Salinarimonas sp.: one gene and its partner. The protein of the gene in region 1 binds, or shares a complex with, the protein of each later gene. Links are inferred from orthologs where the notes say so. Each region holds a gene or a part of one and is shown in the gene's direction. Other genes may lie near its edges. The genes, in order: ccmB and ccmE.

Region 1 (8,857 bases):
CGCGTAGGTGCGCTGGTTCGAGCCGTCGAGATCGAAGGCCTGGATCGTCGCCCGCGGCTCCTCCTCGACGGCGATGTTGCCGGCCGAGCCCACGCCCACATACATCACGCCGGCCTCCTCGTCGCGCAGGAGCGAGCGGGTCGAATGCCCGTTCGCCCCGCCGAAGACGCCCTGCTCCGTCACGGCGAAATGATCCATCGGCCGCTGCGGCTCCCGTTCGCCCTCGGGTACGTCCTCGAGCGCCTGCGGCATGAAGATCTCGCCGCCCGTGGCGCGGATCTCGCCCGCGGCGTAGGGCACGCGCCAGATGCCGCGGGTGTCGGCCACGAGGACATGGCCGGCATGCGCGCCCTCGTCGATCTGCGCGAGGCCGTAGGGCTGCTCGAAGCCGGTGGCGAACAAGCTGACCACCTCGGCCTTCCCGTCCGCGTTCTCGTCGCCGAGATACATGACGTCGCCCTGGTACTGGCGCGCGACGAGAAGACCGCCGCCGTCGAGGACGAAGAGCTTGCGCGGGCCGTCGAGCTCCGCGAACAGCGAGACGTCGAAGCCTTGCGGAACGGTCGGCGTGCGGCCGTCCCGGGAGACGACGAGGGCGGGGTTGCGCACGGCCTCGTCGGGCTGCGGCGGCGGCAGGTCCGCGGCCTCGACGCGGAAGCGCTTGCCGATCTCCTGGTCCTGCATGGCGGGCACGACGGGACTCGCGGCGGCGTCGCCGACGGCGGCGGCCCCACCCTGAGCGTGCGCCGCGGGTGCGGCGAGAAGAGCGGCGAGGCTGGTGGCGGCGAGAAGGCGCGTCGTATGCTGCGTCACGGGGCGATCTCCGTCGGCTGGAGGGAATGGCGTTCCTCGGGCAACCGGAGGGGACCGTCGCGGTTCCCGCGCGCGATCGTCGCCCCCGCCCGGCCTTCCCCCGCCGTGGCCGACGCGCCATGTTCGGCCGAGCGCTCACGGGCCGGAGGACACGATGAACGACCAATCCCACCGCTTCGGCGGAAACGGCGGCGGCGCGAGGAACGTGCTCGGCGGGCCGCTCGCGCTGTGCTGCTCGGCCCCGCGCACGGGCTTCTACCGCGACGGCTATTGCAACACGTCCGCCGAGGACGTGGGCACGCACGTGGTCTGCGCGGTGGTGACGGACGCATTCCTGCGCTTCTCCCAGGCGCGCGGCAACGATCTCCTCACGCCGCGCCCCGAATTCGACTTTCCCGGACTGCGGGAGGGCGACGGCTGGTGCCTGTGCGCGCTGCGCTGGAGGGAGGCGCTGGAGGCGGGCGTCGCCCCGCCCGTACGGCTCGAGGCCACGCACGCCCGCGCCCTCGACCTCATCCGATTGGAGGACTTGGAGGCGCACGCGGCCTCGGATTAGGGTCCGCGCATGTTGCGATGCGGGAACGCCGCCCCGGCGGGCGGCGTTTCCCGATCGAGAGAGAGGAACGATGCCGGTTTTCTACTTCCACATCCGCTCCGACCGCGGCGTCCACCCGGACACCGACGGCGTGCGCCTGCCCGACGACGAGTCCGTGCGCAAGGAAGCCATCGACCGGGCGCTGATCGAGATGTCGGAAGGCGTGAAGCACGACGAGGACCGGGCGACCTGGTGCTTCGACGTCCGCGACGAGCAGGACCGCCGCGTGCTGGAATTCCCGTTCAAGGAGGCGATCCCGACGGCGTGAGCCCCGGCGTTGCGCATGCCCCGCTCCGGAAACAGAGAGCCCCGCGACCGTCTCCGGCCGCGGGGCTCTTCATGTCGGGCCTTCGCGCCCGCGGCTCAGGCCGCGAGCGAGCGCAGCACGTAGTGCAGGATGCCGCCGTTCTTGTAGTACTCGAGCTCGTCGAGCGTATCGATGCGGCAGGTGAGCGGCACCTCGATCGTCGAGCCGTCGGCGCGGGTGATCTCGGCGGTGACCGTCTGGCGCGGCTTGACGTCGGCGAGGCCGCGCAGGGTCACCTGCTCGGCGCCGGTCAGGCCCAGCGACTGCCAGGACGTGCCCTCCTCGAAGACGAGCGGCATCACGCCCATGCCGACCAGGTTCGAGCGGTGAATGCGCTCGAAGGACTGGGCGATGACCGCGCGCACGCCGAGCAGCTTCGTGCCCTTCGCCGCCCAGTCGCGGGACGAGCCCGTGCCGTATTCCTTGCCGGCGAAGACGACCAGCGGCACGCCCTCGTCGGCGTAACGCATGGCGGCGTCGTAGATGTACATCTTCTCGCCGGAGGGGTGGTGGATCGTGTAGCCGCCCTCGACCACGGCGCCGCTGTCGTCCTTCACCATCTGGTTCTTGATGCGGATGTTGGCGAAGGTGCCCCGCATCATGATCTCGTGGTTGCCGCGACGGGTGCCGTACTGGTTGAAGTCGGCCACCGCCACCTGGTGCTCCTGCAGGTAGGCGCCGGCGGGAGAGGCGACGCGGATGTTGCCCGCGGGCGAGATGTGGTCGGTCGTGATCGAATCGAGGAAGAGGCCCAGCACGCGGGCGTTCTCGATATCGGTGATCGGCTCGGGCTCCTTGGTGATGCCCTCGAAATACGGCGGGTTCTGCACGTAGGTCGAGCCCATCTGCCACTCGTAGGTCATGCCGCCCTCGACCTCGACCTTGCGCCAGTGGTCGTCGCCGGTGAAGACGTCGGCGTAGCGCTCGCGGAAGAGCTTGCGCGTGACCGTGCGGTCGATGAACTCCTGGATCTCCGCGGCGGAGGGCCAGATGTCCTTAAGGTAGACCGGCTTGCCGTCCGAGCCCGTGCCGAGCGGCTCGCTGGCGACGTCCACCAGCATCGAGCCGGCGATGGCGTAGGCGACGACGAGCGGCGGGGAGGCGAGATAGTTCGCCCGCACGTCCGGATTGACGCGGCCCTCGAAGTTGCGGTTGCCCGAGAGGACCGAGACGGCGACGAGGTCGTTGTCGTTGATCGCCTTCGACACCGGCGCCGGCAGCGGGCCGGAATTGCCGATGCAGGTGGTGCAGCCGAAGCCGACCAGGTTGAAGCCGAGCGCGTCGAGATCGTCCTGCAGCCCGGCGTCCTGGAGATACTCCGCCACGACCTGCGAGCCGGGGGCGAGCGAGGTCTTCACCCAGGGCTTGACCGTGAGGCCCTTGGCGACCGCGTTGCGGGCCAGCAGCCCCGCGCCGATCATCACGGACGGGTTCGAGGTGTTGGTGCACGAGGTGATCGCGGCGATCACCACGTCGCCGTGGCCGATGTCGAAGTTGGTGTCCTCGACCTTGTAGCGCTTGCCGTCGAGCGCCTTCTTGAACTCGCTCTCCATGGCGCCCTCGAAGGCGCTCTTGGCGTTGGTGAGGAGCACGCGGTCCTGCGGGCGCTTCGGGCCGGCCATGGACGGCACGACGTCGCCCAGATCGAGCTCCAACGTGTCGGTGAAGACCGGGTCCGGCGTGTCGGCGGTGCGCCACATGCCCTGGGCCTGCGCGTAATCGCGCACCAGCGCGATGCGGTCCTCCTCGCGGCCGGAGACCTCGAGATAGTCGATCGTGCGCTGGTCGATCGGGAAGAGGCCGCAGGTCGCGCCGTATTCCGGCGCCATGTTGCCGATGGTCGAGCGGTCGGCGACGGGCATGTCGGCGAGGCCGGGCCCGTAGAACTCGACGAACTTGCCGACCACGCCCTTCTTGCGCAGCATCTCGGTGACGGTGAGCACGAGGTCGGTGGCGGTGACGCCTTCCTTGAGCTTGCCGGTGAGCTTGAAGCCGATCACCTCGGGCAGCAGCATCGACACGGGCTGGCCCAGCATCGCGGCCTCCGCCTCGATGCCGCCGACGCCCCAGCCGAGCACGGCCAGCCCATTGACCATGGTCGTGTGCGAATCGGTGCCGACCAGCGTGTCCGGATAGGCGACGTCCTCGCCGGTCTCCGGGTCCTTGCGCACCCACACGGCCTGCGAGATGTACTCGAGGTTCACCTGGTGGCAGATGCCGGTGCCGGGCGGGACGACAGAGAAATTGTCGAAGGCGGACTGGCCCCACTTCAGGAAGCGGTAGCGCTCGCCGTTGCGCTGGTACTCCAGCTCGACATTGTGCTCGCGCGCCTTGGGCGTGCCGAACTCGTCGACGATGACCGAGTGGTCGATGACGAGATCGACCGGGACCAGCGGGTTGATTCGGGTCGGGTCGCCGCCCAGCGCCGCGATGCCGTCGCGCATGGCGGCGAGGTCGACCACCGCCGGCACGCCGGTGAAGTCCTGCATCAGGACGCGGGCGGGGCGGTAGGCGATCTCGCGCCCGGCCTTGCCGCGGTTCTCCAGCCATTCGCCGACGGCGGCGATGTCCTCCTTCGTGACCGTGCGTCCGTCCTCGTGACGGAGCAGGTTCTCGAGCAGGACCTTGAGGGAGAAGGGCAGCTGCGAGACGCCCTTCAGGCCGTTCTTCTCGGCCTCGGTGAGGGAGTAGTAGGTGTAGGTCTTGTCGCCGACCGTGAGGGTCTGGCGGGCCTTGAAGCTATCGAGCGACGTCACTGGCGAATCCTCGCGTGCGCGTTGAACGGACGGTTGGTTTCGGCCTGATGCGCGGGTTGCGCGCGCCGCTCCGGGAGCGCCCGGACTTCTCATGCGCGCGAAAACGGTTAGGACGTCAGTCACGCGGCACGGCGCAGCCGAGGCCCCTATAGTCCATTTGCGCGCGTCGCGCTACACGTCCGAGGTCCAGTTAGGACTAACACTGAAGTGGAACATTCCCGTTGCGTCTCGTCGTCGAGGATCTGGAGAGCCGCCGCTCGGGCCGGCGCGTCTTCGAGGGGGTCTCCTTCGCGCTCGAACCGGGCGAGGCGCTGGTGGTGACCGGGCGCAACGGCGCCGGCAAGTCCACGCTGCTCTCCGTGCTCTCCGGACGCCTGCGGCCGGCGGGCGGGCGCATCCGCGTCGAGGGGGCGGGCGAGCGCACGCTGCCGGAATGCCTCCACCTCGTCGGCCATCGCGACGGGCTCAAGAGCGCGCTCACCGCGGGCGAGAACCTCGCCTTCGCGGCGGCGCTGCTCGGCGCGCGCGGCCTCTCGCCGCGCGAGGCGATGTCGCGCGTCGGCCTGGCGCACGCGCACGATCTTCCCGTCGCCTACCTCTCCGCCGGCCAGCGCCGGCGCACGGCGCTGGCGCGGCTCCTCGTCGCGCATCGGCCGCTCTGGCTCCTCGACGAGCCGACCTCGGCGCTCGACGTCGGCTCGCAGGAGACCCTCGCGACCCTGATGAAGGAGCATCTCGCGGACGGCGGCATGCTGATCGTCGCGACCCACCAGACGCTCGGCCTCGAGAACCCGAAGCGGCTCGAGATCACGCCGGCCGCCGCACGCGCCGCGGGAGCGACGCTCGACGCGGAGGGCGGCTGGTGAGCGCCTTCCTCGCCCTCGTGCGCCGCGACCTCGTCCTCTCCGCCCGCGTCGGCGGCTCGGGCTGGCTCGGGCTCGTCTTCTTCCTGATGATCGTCACGCTCGTGCCCTTCGGGCTCGGGCCGGACCTGAACCTGCTCGCCCGCATCGGCCCCGCCATCCTGTGGATCGGCGCGGTGCTCGCGACCCTGATCGGCCTCGACCGGCTGTTCCAGGCCGACGAGGAGGACGGCTCCCTCGACCTGATGACGGCCTCGCCGCTGCCGCTCGAGGCCGTGGTCCTCGCCAAGGTGACGGCGCACTGGCTGACCACCGGCCTGCCGCTGGCGATCGCCGCGCCGCTCTTCGGCCTCCTCGTCGCCCTCGACGGCGTCGGCATGGCCGCCGTCGCGGCGACGCTGCTGGTGGGGACGCCGGCGCTGACCTTCATCGGCGCGATCGGCGCGGCGCTCACCGCCACGATCCGCCGCGGCGGGCTGATCCTGGCGATCCTCGTCCTGCCGCTGATGATCCCCACGCTCATCTTCGGCGTCTCGGCCGCCAACGCCGCGCGCGGCGGCGACATCCCGTTCACGACCCCGCTCCTGATGCTCGCGGCGATCACCCTGGTGAGCGCCGTCATCGGCACGGTGGGGGCGGCGCTCGCGCTCAGGCAGGGGGAGTGAGCGGCGGCGCCTGCGACATTCGGCCCATTGACGAGCGTGCAACTCGGCGGTTCACGCTTTCTTTAACACGGCGCGTGCCCTATTCTCCTTGCGCCCCCTCGGCGAAGCGTCTATGTGCTGGACGGGGCGGACAACTTTTACGGTCTCCCTGGCTGCGAGCGCTACGTAGAGGATCAGCATGACTTTCAGCGGCAAGGCGAGCCTCCTCAAGCAGGAACGGGCCTTCATCGAGGCGCAGAAGAAGGAGCTCGAGAAGAAGCTTCAGGGAATCGACCTGAAGTCGGACGTCTACGTCGATCTCGCGCTCGGCAACATGGTCGACATCCGGCCCTCCTTCCCGTCGTCTCGCGACAGGTCGCCGGTCAAGGCCGCCTCCTGAGGTCGACGCGCCGCCACCGTAGGATCGGCTTCCCTATATCCCGTTTCGCGATGTCACGTACTGGTGCCCGCTGTAGCGCCAGCTCACGGCGTCGTCGTTCTTGCGACCGTCGAGCGTGATCTCCGAAGCCGACGCGCTGGTGAGCGTGAGGAGGATGGCGTGCCGGCCCGCCGGCAGGTCGAGCGGCACGGTCCCGACGTCGCCGTCCTTCCAGAGCGCGACCGTTCTGCTCGCCTGGCCCTGCCGCGACATGTTCGAACGCTCGATGAGGCCGAGCGACGTCAAGGTCAGAACGGACGAGCCGGGATCGTCTGCGAGAACCGTCGCGTATTGCGCGGCCCAGCGCTGAGGCAGCTGCGGGCCGTCCATCAGCAGGGCGAAGACGAGGTTCGGGCCGGCGGCCCGGATCGCGGCGTGGCAGGGCTCGCTGCGCGCGAGATCCTCGCAGATCATGGCCGCGAAGCTCGAATGCCGCCGGAACACGGTCAGCCCGATGCGACGCGCGTCGACCGCGATCTGTTCCCACCAGGAGCGGCTCGGATCGAGGGCGGATCCGAGCGCGTAGGTGCGAATCTGGCGCTCGTCGAGCCTCCACCGATGGTGCTTGGCCTGCCCGTTCGTCACCGCGACCCATCCGTCTTCGGTCTGCGAGAACGTGGTCGTGAGGACGAAGTTGTTGGGGTCGTCGCGGAACCCGCTCGCGCCGCTGATGATGAACTCGAGCGGCGACGTCGTCTGGCGTTCGCGCAAAGCCTCGACCAGCTTGCGATAGCACGGCCAGTCCAAGGCGCCCTCGGGCAGCACGATCGCGTCGACGCGCGCGACGTCTTCCTGGGCCCGGGCGACCAGATCCAGGATGAAGGTCACGATCCTTTCACGCTGCTGCGCACGGCTGTCCGCGCTCTCGACGCCGTCGGCGAGGAGCCAGCGCTGCTCTATGTCGAAGAAGCCCCAGGATTCGTCGACCCCGGCGACATCGACGGGCCGCCCCGAGAAGCACCGCGCCTCGATCGTGTACGGGAACGGGACGACCAGGATATTCAACGCCTTTCCACCGTCCTGGGCGGACGAGGCCTTGCGCAGCCACGAGACAGCGGCCGAGCTGCGTGGTGCGAGCAGCGCGAGATTGTGGCTGAGCGTCCGCATGGTGCAGCCGACGCGGGGAGCGCGCGATTTGGGCACGACACGCGCGACGTAGGGACTGGCGCGAAAGCAGAAGCTGTCGGGCGCCTTCGTCTGTACGATGTGCCCGGCAGCCGCGTCCTCGAACGCCTCCTCGCGATAGCTGGCGTCCCGCAGGAGAAGCTCCGACCAATGCAGCGTCGGCGCCGCGAAGCCCAGGCCGAGGCTCGCCTCGTCGGCGATGACGAGCAGCGCCAGGGCGTCTCGCCACCAGGCCGGGCAGGCTTCGCCCTGCACGCCGTCGACCCTTGCCGTTCCGGCATTCATCAGTCGATCCCAGTATGCCTGGATGTCGGCGGCGGCGTCTTTCGGCGACTCGCGCCAGCGCGCGCCGAGGTCCATCCATGTCTGCCGCTCGCTCGGCGAAACGACGAGCTCGCCCGGTGCGCCCGCGGCGCTCGCGACCCCTTCGAACGCCATCACGTGGCGATAGACCTCGCAACGTTCGACCAGCGACGCGGCGGCCGCGAAAACGTCCGTCGGCAGGCTCGGCGCCTTGTCGCAGCCGGGTGATTGCTCCGGCCGCGTGCCGTCCGGAAAGAGCCGCGTGAGAAAGGCATAGACGGTTTCGGGCGACATGGGGCGGCAATCCTCCTTAGCGGGGAATGCCACCCGTCCATGCATACGTCAACCGTGACGATCATCTACGAGCGGAGTGCGCTCAGACAGCGGAAGTGGTCCCCTCCGAGGGCCTCGTGCGCCGCCTCACCCCTGCGCCTCCACCAGCCGACGCGCGATGACCTGCGCCTGGATCTCGGCCGCGCCTTCGAAGATCGAGAGGATGCGGGCGTCGCAGAGGATGCGGCTCACCGGGTATTCCAAAGCGAAGCCGTTGCCGCCGTGGATCTGGAGCGCGTTGTCGGCCGCGGCCCAGGCGACCCGGGCGGCGAGCAGCTTGGCCATGCCCGCCTCCAGGTCGCAGCGCTTGTCCTCGTCCTTGGTGCGCGCGGAGAAGTAGGTGATCTGCCGCGCCGCATGGATCTCGGCGGCCATCAGCGCGATCTTGTCGGCGACGCGCGGGAACTCGATCAGCGGCTTGCCGAACTGGACGCGGTCCTCGGCGTAGCGCAGGGCGACGTCCATCGCGTTCTGGGCGACGCCCACCGCGCGGGCCGCGGTCTGGATGCGCGCCGATTCGAAGGTCGCCATCAGCTGCTTGAAGCCCTGGCCCTCGACGCCGCCGAGGAGGTTTCCGGCCGGGACGGCGAAGTCCGAGAAGGCGAGCTCGTATTCCTTCATGCCGCGATAGCCGAGCACCTCGATCTCGCCGCCGGACAGGCCCTCGTCCGGGAAGGGG
Region 2 (8,835 bases), 3.3 Mb from region 1 along the record:
GAGGACCAGCAGCGACCAGCCGAAGGCGCCCCGGATCGCCTCGACGAGCCGGTCGCGCTCGCCCATGTCCCGCCCGACCAGCAGGCGAAATCCCCCCGGCAGCACGAACACCCGCACCAGCGCCCGGTGCACCGCGACCCCCCCGTCGTCCTCGGCGGCGATGCGGCCGTACTCGATGACGCGCTGGCCCGGATCGTCGAGGGCCCCGGGCGAGACCGAGACGACGTTGCCGGTGATGCGCTCGCCGAGCGGCGTCGTGAACAGGTAGACGGAGGCGCCCGGCGTCTGCGCGCGCCGCTCCACCGCGCCGTAGAGCCGCCGCAGCCCCCCGCGCCGATAGACGAGCTCGAGCTCGGCGATCTCCGCCTCGATCGTCTCCACCATGCCCCGCGTCATGATCCGCTCGGCGCTCCACGCGACGTAGCCCAGCGCCAGCACGATCGAGAGCGCGAAGATCCCGAGATAGAACAGCGACAGCTTGAACGCCGTCGTGCGCAGGAGCTTGCCGAGCGCCCTCACTCCGCCGCCCCGCGCAGCCGGTATCCCGCCCCGCGCACGGTCTGGATCAGCGGCGGCTCGAAACCCTTGTCGACCTTGGCGCGCAGCCGCGAGACGTGGACGTCGATGACGTTGGTCTGCGGGTCGAAATGATAGTCCCAGACGTGCTCGAGCAGCATCGTCCGCGTGACGACGCGCCCGGCGTTCGCCATCAGGTATTCGAGCAGCCGGAACTCGCGCGGCTGCAGCTCGATCTCTTGGCCCGCACGGGTCACGCGCCGGGCGAGGCGGTCGAGCTCGAGATCGCCGATGCGGTAGACGGTCGGCTCGGCTGCGGGCGCCGGCCCGCCGCGCCGGCGCGCCAGCACCTCGATGCGGGCGAGGAGCTCGGAGAAGGCGTAGGGCTTGGGCAGGTAGTCGTCGCCGCCCGCCCGCAGGCCCTTGACCCGGTCGTCCACCTGGCCGAGCGCCGAGAGGATGAGGACCGGCGTCGCCACGCCCTGCTCGCGTAGCGAGCGGATCAGCGAGAGCCCGTCGAGCTTTGGCAGCATGCGGTCGACGATCAGCACGTCGTGCTCGCCGGCCTCCGCGAGCGCGTAGCCGTCGAGCCCGGTCTCGGCCTGGTCGACGCTGTGCCCCGCCTCGCGCAGCCCCTTGGCCAGATACGCCGCCGCCTCGCGGTCGTCTTCGACGATGAGGATCTTCATGGTCCCTGGCAGATAGGAACGCCTCTCCCGGATGGGAGAGGGGCATGTGGAGGTCCGTCATCCCGGGCCGCGAAGCGGACCCGGGACCCATACCCGCGACGCTGGCTCGAGCGCGCATGCCGCGCTCGTCGCGCGACAGTGGGGTACGCGAATGTCGCGCGACGCAGCCTGAAGGCTGCGAAACCGGCGTCGGCGCGTATGGGTCCCGGGTCGCCGTTCGGCGCCCGGGATGACGGTGGCGAGGCCGCCCCAGCCGGCCGTTCTCGGCCCGCTCCCGCGCGATCGCTCACGTCCCCAGCCGGCCGATGCGCACGTCGATCGTCGCCTCGCGGCCCTTGCGGAAGACGGTGAGCGGCACCTGCGTCCCCGGCGCGATCGCCGCGATTCGGCGGGTGAGATCACGGTGGTCCTCCACCGCCTCGCCGGCGACGGCGAGGATGACGTCTCCCGTGCGCAGCCCCGCGGAGGCGGCCGGGGTGCCCGGCTGGGGCTGGGCGATCAGCGCGCCCCGCGCCGTGCCGAGCCCGATCGCCTCGGCGATCTCCGGCGTCACCGCCTGCACCTGCACGCCGAGGAAGCCGCGGGTCACCGCCCCGTCCGCGCGCAGCTGGCTCGTCACGTCCTCGGCCACGTGGGCGGGAATGGCGAAGGCGATGCCGACGTTTCCGCCCGACGGCGAGAAGATCGCCGTGTTCACCCCCACCACCTGGCCCCGCAGGTTGAAGGTCGGCCCGCCGGAATTGCCGCGGTTGATCGGCGCGTCGATCTGGATGAAGTCGTCGTAGGGCCCCGCGCCGATGTCGCGCGCCTGTGCCGAGACGATGCCCGCCGTCACCGTGCCGCCGAGCCCGAACGGGTTGCCGATCGCCACCACCCAATCGCCGATGCGCGTCGCCTCCGGGGCGAACTCCACGTAGGGGAAGCGCGCGCCGTCGGCGTCCACCTTGACGAGGGCGAGGTCGGTGCGCGGATCCGTGCCGACCACGCGGGCGTCGAAGACGCGCCCGTCGTCCATCAGGATCTCCACCTCGGCGGCGTTCTCGACGACGTGGTGGTTGGTGACGAGATAGCCGTCCTGCGAGACGAAGAAGCCCGAGCCCTGCGAGGCCGCGAAGCGCTCCGGCGGCGGCCCGCGGCGCCCGCGCGGCTCGCGGTCCTCGAAGCGGCGGAAGAAGTCGTAGAGCGGGTGTCCCGGCTCGATCCCCGGCAGCGGCGACGGTCCCCCGAAGACCTCCGGCCCACGGGTCGCGACCGTCTGCGCCCGCACCCGCACCGACACGACGGCCGGGCGCACGCGCTCGACCACGTCGGCGAAGGAGGGCATCACCAGGGGCTGCTCGAGCGTCAGCGGGTCGGCCTGCGCCGGCGGCGGCGGCAGCATGCCCGTGCCCACGGCCCCGGCGCCTGCGAGCGCGGCGAGGCCGGCGGCGGCGAGAAGGCCGGCGCGGGCGGTGACGACGAGCGATCGCGGCATGGCGGCATGGCTCCTGTGCTGTGGCGGAATCCTCGCGACCGATCCTGCCACGGCCGAGCTTGCCGCGTCCTCACCCGAAGATGACAATTCGGTAAGGTGGCGATGCGGGTCGGCGCCGCGGCCCGCAGTCCCGCCATTCACCCGCCGTTCATCATCCTGCCGCTTTATGGGCGTGAACAAGCGACACCGTTCACATTCATGCGAGTCGTGACCACCATGAAGACTTCCCGTATCGCCCTGGCGGGCGTCGTCGCCGCCACCCTGACCCTCGGCGCCTGCGCCGGGGCCGGCCCGAACCAGCAGGTCGGCGGCTTCTCCGGCGCGCTGATCGGCGGCGCCATCGGCTCGCAGTTCGGCGGCGGCACCGCCGAGCGCATCGCGGCCGGCGCGCTCGGCGCGGCGATCGGCGGCCTGATCGGCGGCCAGATCGGCGCCAACCTCGACGCCGAGGAGCAGCGCCGCGCCTACATCGCCCAGCAGCAGGCCTTCGCCGCGCCTTCCGGCCGGCCGGTGCGCTGGCAGGGCGACGACGCCTACGGCGAGGTGATCGCCTTCGAGCCCGTCCAGACCCGCGCCGGCTATTGCCGCGAGTACCAGCACACCGTCTATATCGGCGGGCGTCCGCAGCAGGCCTACGGCACCGCCTGCCGCCAGCCGGACGGCTCCTGGCAGATCGTCGGCTGAGCCGAAGCGCATAATTCAGCGGCTGGACGCCGGGAAAAGGGGCTGGATCAGCCCCTTTTTTGTGCGTACTTCTCCTCGCGTGACACCGTGTCGCCGAGCGGTAGCATCGTTCCGCCGCGTTCGACGCAGTACATTCGGGGCCATGACGATCTGGATCCTCTTCGCCGTGATGACGGGCGCCGCCGTGCTGGCGGTGCTCGTGCCGTTGTCCCGCCGCAAGCCGACGGAGGCCGCGAGCGCGGCCGAGGGCGAGCGTCTCTTCTACGAGGACCAGATCGCCGAGATCGAGCGCGACCACGGCCGCGGCCTGATCACCGCCGAGGAGATGCGCGCCGCCAAGGCCGAGGCCGCCCGCCGCCTGATCCGCGCCGCCTCGAACGAGCGCGACCCCAAGGATGCGGTCGACGAGCCGGCCCTGCGCCGGCGCCGCGCGGCCTCCGCCATCGCGCTCTCGTCCGTGCCGCTGCTCGCGCTGGCCGTCTACGGCGCCTACGGCTCGCCGCACCTTCCGGCCCAGCCGCTCTCCGCGCGGCTGGAGCAGACCATCGACCCGCGCAATCTCGACATCACCGAGGCGGTGGCCCGCATCGAGGCGCATCTCGCCGCCGATCCGGACGACGGTCGCGGCTGGGACGTGCTCGGCCCCGTCTACATGCGCGAGGGCCGCTACCGCGACGCGGCCGGGGCCTATCTCAACGCGATGCGCCTGCTCGGCGAGGACCCGACGCGCCTCGCCAATCTCGGCGAGGCGCTGGTCAACGCCGAGGCCGGCGTCATCAAGGCGCAGGCGCGCGAGGCCTTCGAGCGGGCGCTGGCGCTCGACGCGAACCACCCCAAGGCGCGCTTCTACCTCGCCCAGGCCCTCGAGCAGGACGGGGACGTCGACGCCGCCCGCGCCGCCTACGAGGAGATCGCCCGCCGCTCGCCCGCGAACGCGCCCTGGATGGGCATCGTCAACGAGCGCCTCGTCGCCGTCGGCGGCGAGCCCCTCGCCCCGCGCGAGAACCCGTTCGCCGGCGCGCCCGGCTCGGAGGCCGGCGCCGCGCTGGCCGCGCTCCCCGAGGCGGATCGCCTTGCGGCGATCGGCGGCATGGTCGAAGGCCTCGCTTCGCGCTTGAAGGAGGAAGGCGGCACGGCGGACGAGTGGGTGCGGCTGCTGCGCTCCTACGCGGTCCTCGGCGAGCGCGACAAGGCGCAGGGCGCCCTCGCGGACGCGCGGACGGCGCTCGCGGGGGACGCGCAGGCGCTCTCCGCGCTCGACGCCGCCGCCGCCGAGATGGGCCTGCCGCCCGCCGCGCAGGCCCAGTGAACCGTGGAACAATGATCCGTGGAACGATGACCGAGTTCGGGACCAGCGAGCGATGACGAGAAAGCAACGCCGCCTCACCATGATCGGCGCAGCCGGCGCGACGCTCGCGATCGCGCTCGGCCTCGTCCTGTGGGCGATGAGCGACACGATCGTGTTCTTCCGCGCGCCGGCGCAGGTCGTCGCCGAGGGCGTCGAGCCCGGCGTGCGCTTCCGCCTCGGCGGGCTCGTCGAGGCGGGCTCGGTGGAGCGCCACGGCGACCAGATCACCACCTTCAAGGTGGGCGACGGCGGCGGCATCGTCGCCGTTCGCTACCAGGGCCTGCTGCCGGACCTGTTCCGGGAAGGGCAGGGCGTCGTCGCCGAGGGCCGTCTCGACCCGGCGGGGCTCTTCGTCGCAGACACGGTTCTCGCCCGCCACGACGAGAACTACATGCCGCGCGAGGTGGCCGACGCGCTCAAGGAGAACGGCCTGTGGCAGCACGACGGTCCCGCCGTGCGGCCCGCCGCCGCCCGCGACCTGCCGATCACGACGCCGACGCAGTGATCTGGCGTCGCTCCCCCGCAACCGAGAACGATCCGACGAGGAACGCGCCGCGATGCTGATCGAAGCCGGACATTTCGCGCTGGCCCTGGCGCTGGGCCTCTCCCTGGTCCAGTTCCTCGTGCCGCTCTGGGGCGCGCGGTCGAACGACGCCACGTTGATGAACGTCGGCCCCCCGGCGGCGCTGGGCGTCTTCGGGCTCGTCTTGTTCTCGTTCGGGGTGCTCACCTTCGCCTACGCGACGTCGGACTTCTCGGTCTACAACGTCGTCGCCAACTCGCATTCGGCCAAGCCCTTCGTCTACAAGCTCACCGGCGTGTGGGGGAACCACGAGGGCTCGATGCTCCTGTGGATCGTCATCCTCGCCCTGTTCGGCGCCCTCGTGGCGGTGGCGAAGAACGCCGTGCCGCCGAAGCTGCGCGCCAACACCATCGCCATGCAGGGGCTGATCACCGTCGCCTTCCTGCTCTTCCTCTTGATGACCTCGAACCCGTTCGAGCGGCTCGAGCCCGCGCCGTTCGAGGGGCAGGACCTCAACCCCTTCCTCCAGGATCCCGGCCTCGCGATCCATCCGCCGCTCCTCTACGTCGGCTATGTCGGCTTCTCGATCACCTTCGCCTTCGCCATGGCGGCCCTGATCGAGGGGAAGATCGACGCGGTCTGGGCGCGCGCGGTGCGTCCCTGGACGCTCATGGCCTGGGGCTTCCTGACGCTCGGGATCGCCATGGGCTCCTACTGGGCCTATTACGAGCTCGGCTGGGGCGGCTGGTGGTTCTGGGACCCGGTCGAGAACGCCTCGCTGATGCCCTGGCTCGTCGGCACGGCCCTGATCCACTCCACCATCGTCATGGAGAAGCGCGACGCGCTCAAGGTCTGGACCATCCTGCTCGCGATCCTGACCTTCTCGCTGTCGCTGCTCGGCACCTTCCTGGTGCGCTCGGGCGTGCTGACCTCGGTGCACGCCTTCGCCGTCGACCCCGACCGCGGCCTCTTCATCCTGGGCATCCTGATCTTCTTCATCGGCGGCTCGCTCGCGCTCTTCGCCTGGCGCGCGCCGATGCTGAAGCAGGGCGGCATCTTTGCGCCGGTCTCGCGGGAGGGCGCGCTCGTCCTCAACAACCTCTTTCTCACCACCGCCTGCGCGACGGTCTTCATCGGCACGCTCTACCCGCTCGCGCTCGAGGCGTTGACGGGGGCGAAGATCTCGGTCGGCGCGCCCTTCTTCAACGCCACCTTCCTGCCTGTGGTGATCCCGCTCTTGATGCTGCTGCCGTTCGGTCAGGTCCTCGCCTGGAAGCGCGGCGACCTGTCGGGCGTCGCGAGCCGGCTCTACGCCGCGGCGGGCCTCGCCATCCTGGCGACGATCGGCGTCTACGCGCTCACCTTCGGCGGCCCGGCGCTCGCGCCGCTGGCGGTCGGGCTCGGCGTCTTCCTCGTGCTCGGCGCCTTCAACGAGGTGATCACGCGGGCGAAGGGCGCGGGCGGCCTCTCGCTCGCGGCGAAGCGCGCGATGGGCCTGCCGCGCTCCACCTGGGGCACGGTCCTCGCCCATGCCGGCGTCGGCGTCACCGTCATCGGCATCGCGGCCACCGCCTGGTCGGTGGAGCGCATCGTCTCGATGAACCCGGGCGACGTGCAGCCGATCGCCGGCTACGAGGCCCGGCTGGAGGGCGTCTTCCCGCGCACGCTGCACAATTACCGCGAGGACGTCGCGCGCTTCACGCTCCTCGACGACGGCCGCGAGGTGGCGCTGCTCGAGACCATGAAGCGCATCTACCCCGCCCGCGGCATGTCGACCACCGAGGCGGGCCTCGAGACCTTCGGCTTCAGCCAGGTCTACATCTCCTTCGGCGAGGTGCAGCCGGACGGCTCGCTCGGCGTGCGGCTCTATTACAAGCCCTGGGTGCTGCTGATCTGGATCGGCTCGGTGATCATGGCGGCCGGCGCCGCCGTCTCCCTGACGGACCGCCGCTTCCGGGTCGGCGCGCCGGTGCGTTCGAAAGGCTCGCAGTCCGGGTCGCAGCCGGGCGCGCGCAAGAGCGCCGGCGGTCGCCCGGCCGAGGGCGGCGCCACCGCCGCCGTTCCCGCGGAGTGACCGCCATGAACCGCCTGCGCGCCCTCCTCGCCGCTCTCGCCATCGCCGGGTTCGCGCTCGCGAGCCCGGCCCAGGCGCTCAATCCGAGCGAGATGCTCGACGATCCCGCGCTCGAGGAGCGCGCCCGCGAGGTCTCGAAGGGCCTGCGCTGCCTCGTCTGCCAGAACCAGTCCATCGACGATTCGGACGCGCCGCTGGCCAAGGACCTGCGCATCCTGGTGCGCGAGCGCCTCGAGGCGGGGGACACGAACGACCAGGTCCTCGACTTCGTCGTCGCCCGCTACGGCGACTTCGTGCTGCTGCGCCCGCCGATGAACGCCTACACGATCATGCTCTGGGTCGGCCCGACCCTCGTGCTGATCGCCGGCGCGGCGGGCCTGTTCGTCACCGTGCGCCGCCGCCGCATCGCGGCGAACGCGCCCACCGCGCCGGGCCTCTCGGCGGAGGAGGAGGCGACGCTCGCGAAGATCCTGGAGCGCGAGAAGGGGTGAGGCGCGGCCCTCGCGACCGGGCCGCGCCGCCGGTGCGCACGGGGTGCGCCCCGCGCTCGGTCGGAGCCGACCGTAGGCTCAGGCCGCCTTCTTGTTGGCGGCCTTCTCGGCGAGCTTGGTGAGCTTCTCGTCGGTGCGGCTCTCCTCCTTGAGGGTCTGCTCGAGCAGCTTCGCCGCGTCCTTCATGCCGAGCTCGTTGGCCCAGGTGCGCAGCGTGCCGTAGCGCGAGATCTCGTAGTGCTCGATGGCCTGGGCGGCGGCGATCACGCCCGCGTCGAGGGCGGGGGAGCCCTTGAAGTCGGACATGACCTCCTTGGCCTCCTCGATCAGCCCCTGCACCGCCTCGCAGGTCTTGCCGCGGGCGGGCTTGCCGAGCATCTCGAAGATCTGGTCGAGCCGCTCGATCTGGCCCTCCGTCTCCTCGCGATGCGTCTCGAACGCCTGCTTGAGATCGTCGTCGTCGATGGTCTTGACGATGCGCGGATAGGCGCGCAGCGCCTGCTTCTCGCCGTGATAGACGTCCTTGAGGGTGTCGAGGAACAGGTCCTCGAGAGTCTTCTGGTTCGCCATGGGCATGAGCTCCTGTTGAAGGGCGCGGGACGAACCGCCCGGCCGCATCCGGGTTCCCGCCGTGCGCAGGACGCCGCGTCGAGCGCCTCGACCAGCGCCTGCGCCAGCGCGAGCCGCTCGTGCGGGCTCTCGCTCTCGCGCGGAAAGACCAACCGGTTGCCGCGCCAGGCGAGCGGCGGCTCGGTGCGCTCGCGCACGGCGTTCGCCGCGTCCTCCACGAAGGTCGCCGCCACGGCCGCCGGGCCGGCCTCGAGCCGCAGGATGCCGAGCCGCCGGCAGGCGAGCCGCAGGCGCGCCAGCGCGAGCGCGTCCTCCATCGCCTCGCCCGGCGCCCCGAACCGGTCCTCGACCTCCTCCGCGAGCGCGTCGAGCGCCTCCTCGTCCTGGAGCCGGGCCAGGCGGGCGTAGAGCTCGAGGCGCATGTCCGGGCTCGCGACGACATCCTCCGGGATCGCGCCGTGGAGCC

What was found.
Region 2: the proteins of ccmB (region 1) and ccmE are in contact, whole or in part, in a solved structure (PDB 8CE8), measured with the Escherichia coli proteins. The link is inferred for Salinarimonas sp. from one-to-one orthologs.

The regions. Positions count from the first base shown.
Region 1 is NZ_CP157794.1:4,549,228-4,558,084, forward strand. Bases 4,252-7,164 are described here. They hold ccmB (heme exporter protein CcmB), read left to right. Parts: upstream 4,252-5,330; coding sequence 5,331-5,999; downstream 6,000-7,164. Other genes in these bases: acnA (aconitate hydratase AcnA), read right to left, coding at 4,252-4,471; ccmA (heme ABC exporter ATP-binding protein CcmA), read left to right, coding at 4,693-5,337; ABL310_RS21095 (hypothetical protein), read left to right, coding at 6,178-6,378; ABL310_RS21100 (hypothetical protein), read right to left, coding at 6,412-7,164. Also shown: ABL310_RS21065 (PQQ-dependent sugar dehydrogenase), read right to left, coding at 1-813; ABL310_RS21070 (DUF2237 domain-containing protein), read left to right, coding at 968-1,369; ABL310_RS21075 (DUF6894 family protein), read left to right, coding at 1,440-1,676; more of acnA, read right to left, coding at 1,772-4,251; more of ABL310_RS21100, read right to left, coding at 7,165-8,139; ABL310_RS21105 (acyl-CoA dehydrogenase family protein), read right to left, coding at 8,266-8,857. UniProt on the Escherichia coli protein: Required for the export of heme to the periplasm for the biogenesis of c-type cytochromes.
Region 2 is NZ_CP157794.1:1,228,405-1,237,239, forward strand. Bases 3,580-6,470 are described here. They hold ccmE (cytochrome c maturation protein CcmE), read left to right. Parts: upstream 3,580-4,724; coding sequence 4,725-5,216; downstream 5,217-6,470. Other genes in these bases: ccmI (c-type cytochrome biogenesis protein CcmI), read left to right, coding at 3,580-4,672; ABL310_RS05735 (heme lyase CcmF/NrfE family subunit), read left to right, coding at 5,269-6,470. Outside these bases: ABL310_RS05705 (HAMP domain-containing sensor histidine kinase), read right to left, coding at 1-519; ABL310_RS05710 (response regulator transcription factor), read right to left, coding at 516-1,205; ABL310_RS05715 (trypsin-like peptidase domain-containing protein), read right to left, coding at 1,492-2,679; ABL310_RS05720 (glycine zipper 2TM domain-containing protein), read left to right, coding at 2,896-3,363; more of ccmI, read left to right, coding at 3,506-3,579; more of ABL310_RS05735, read left to right, coding at 6,471-7,308; ABL310_RS05740 (cytochrome c-type biogenesis protein), read left to right, coding at 7,314-7,799; ABL310_RS05745 (ferritin-like domain-containing protein), read right to left, coding at 7,878-8,375. UniProt on the Escherichia coli protein: Heme chaperone required for the biogenesis of c-type cytochromes. Transiently binds heme delivered by CcmC and transfers the heme to apo-cytochromes in a process facilitated by CcmF and CcmH.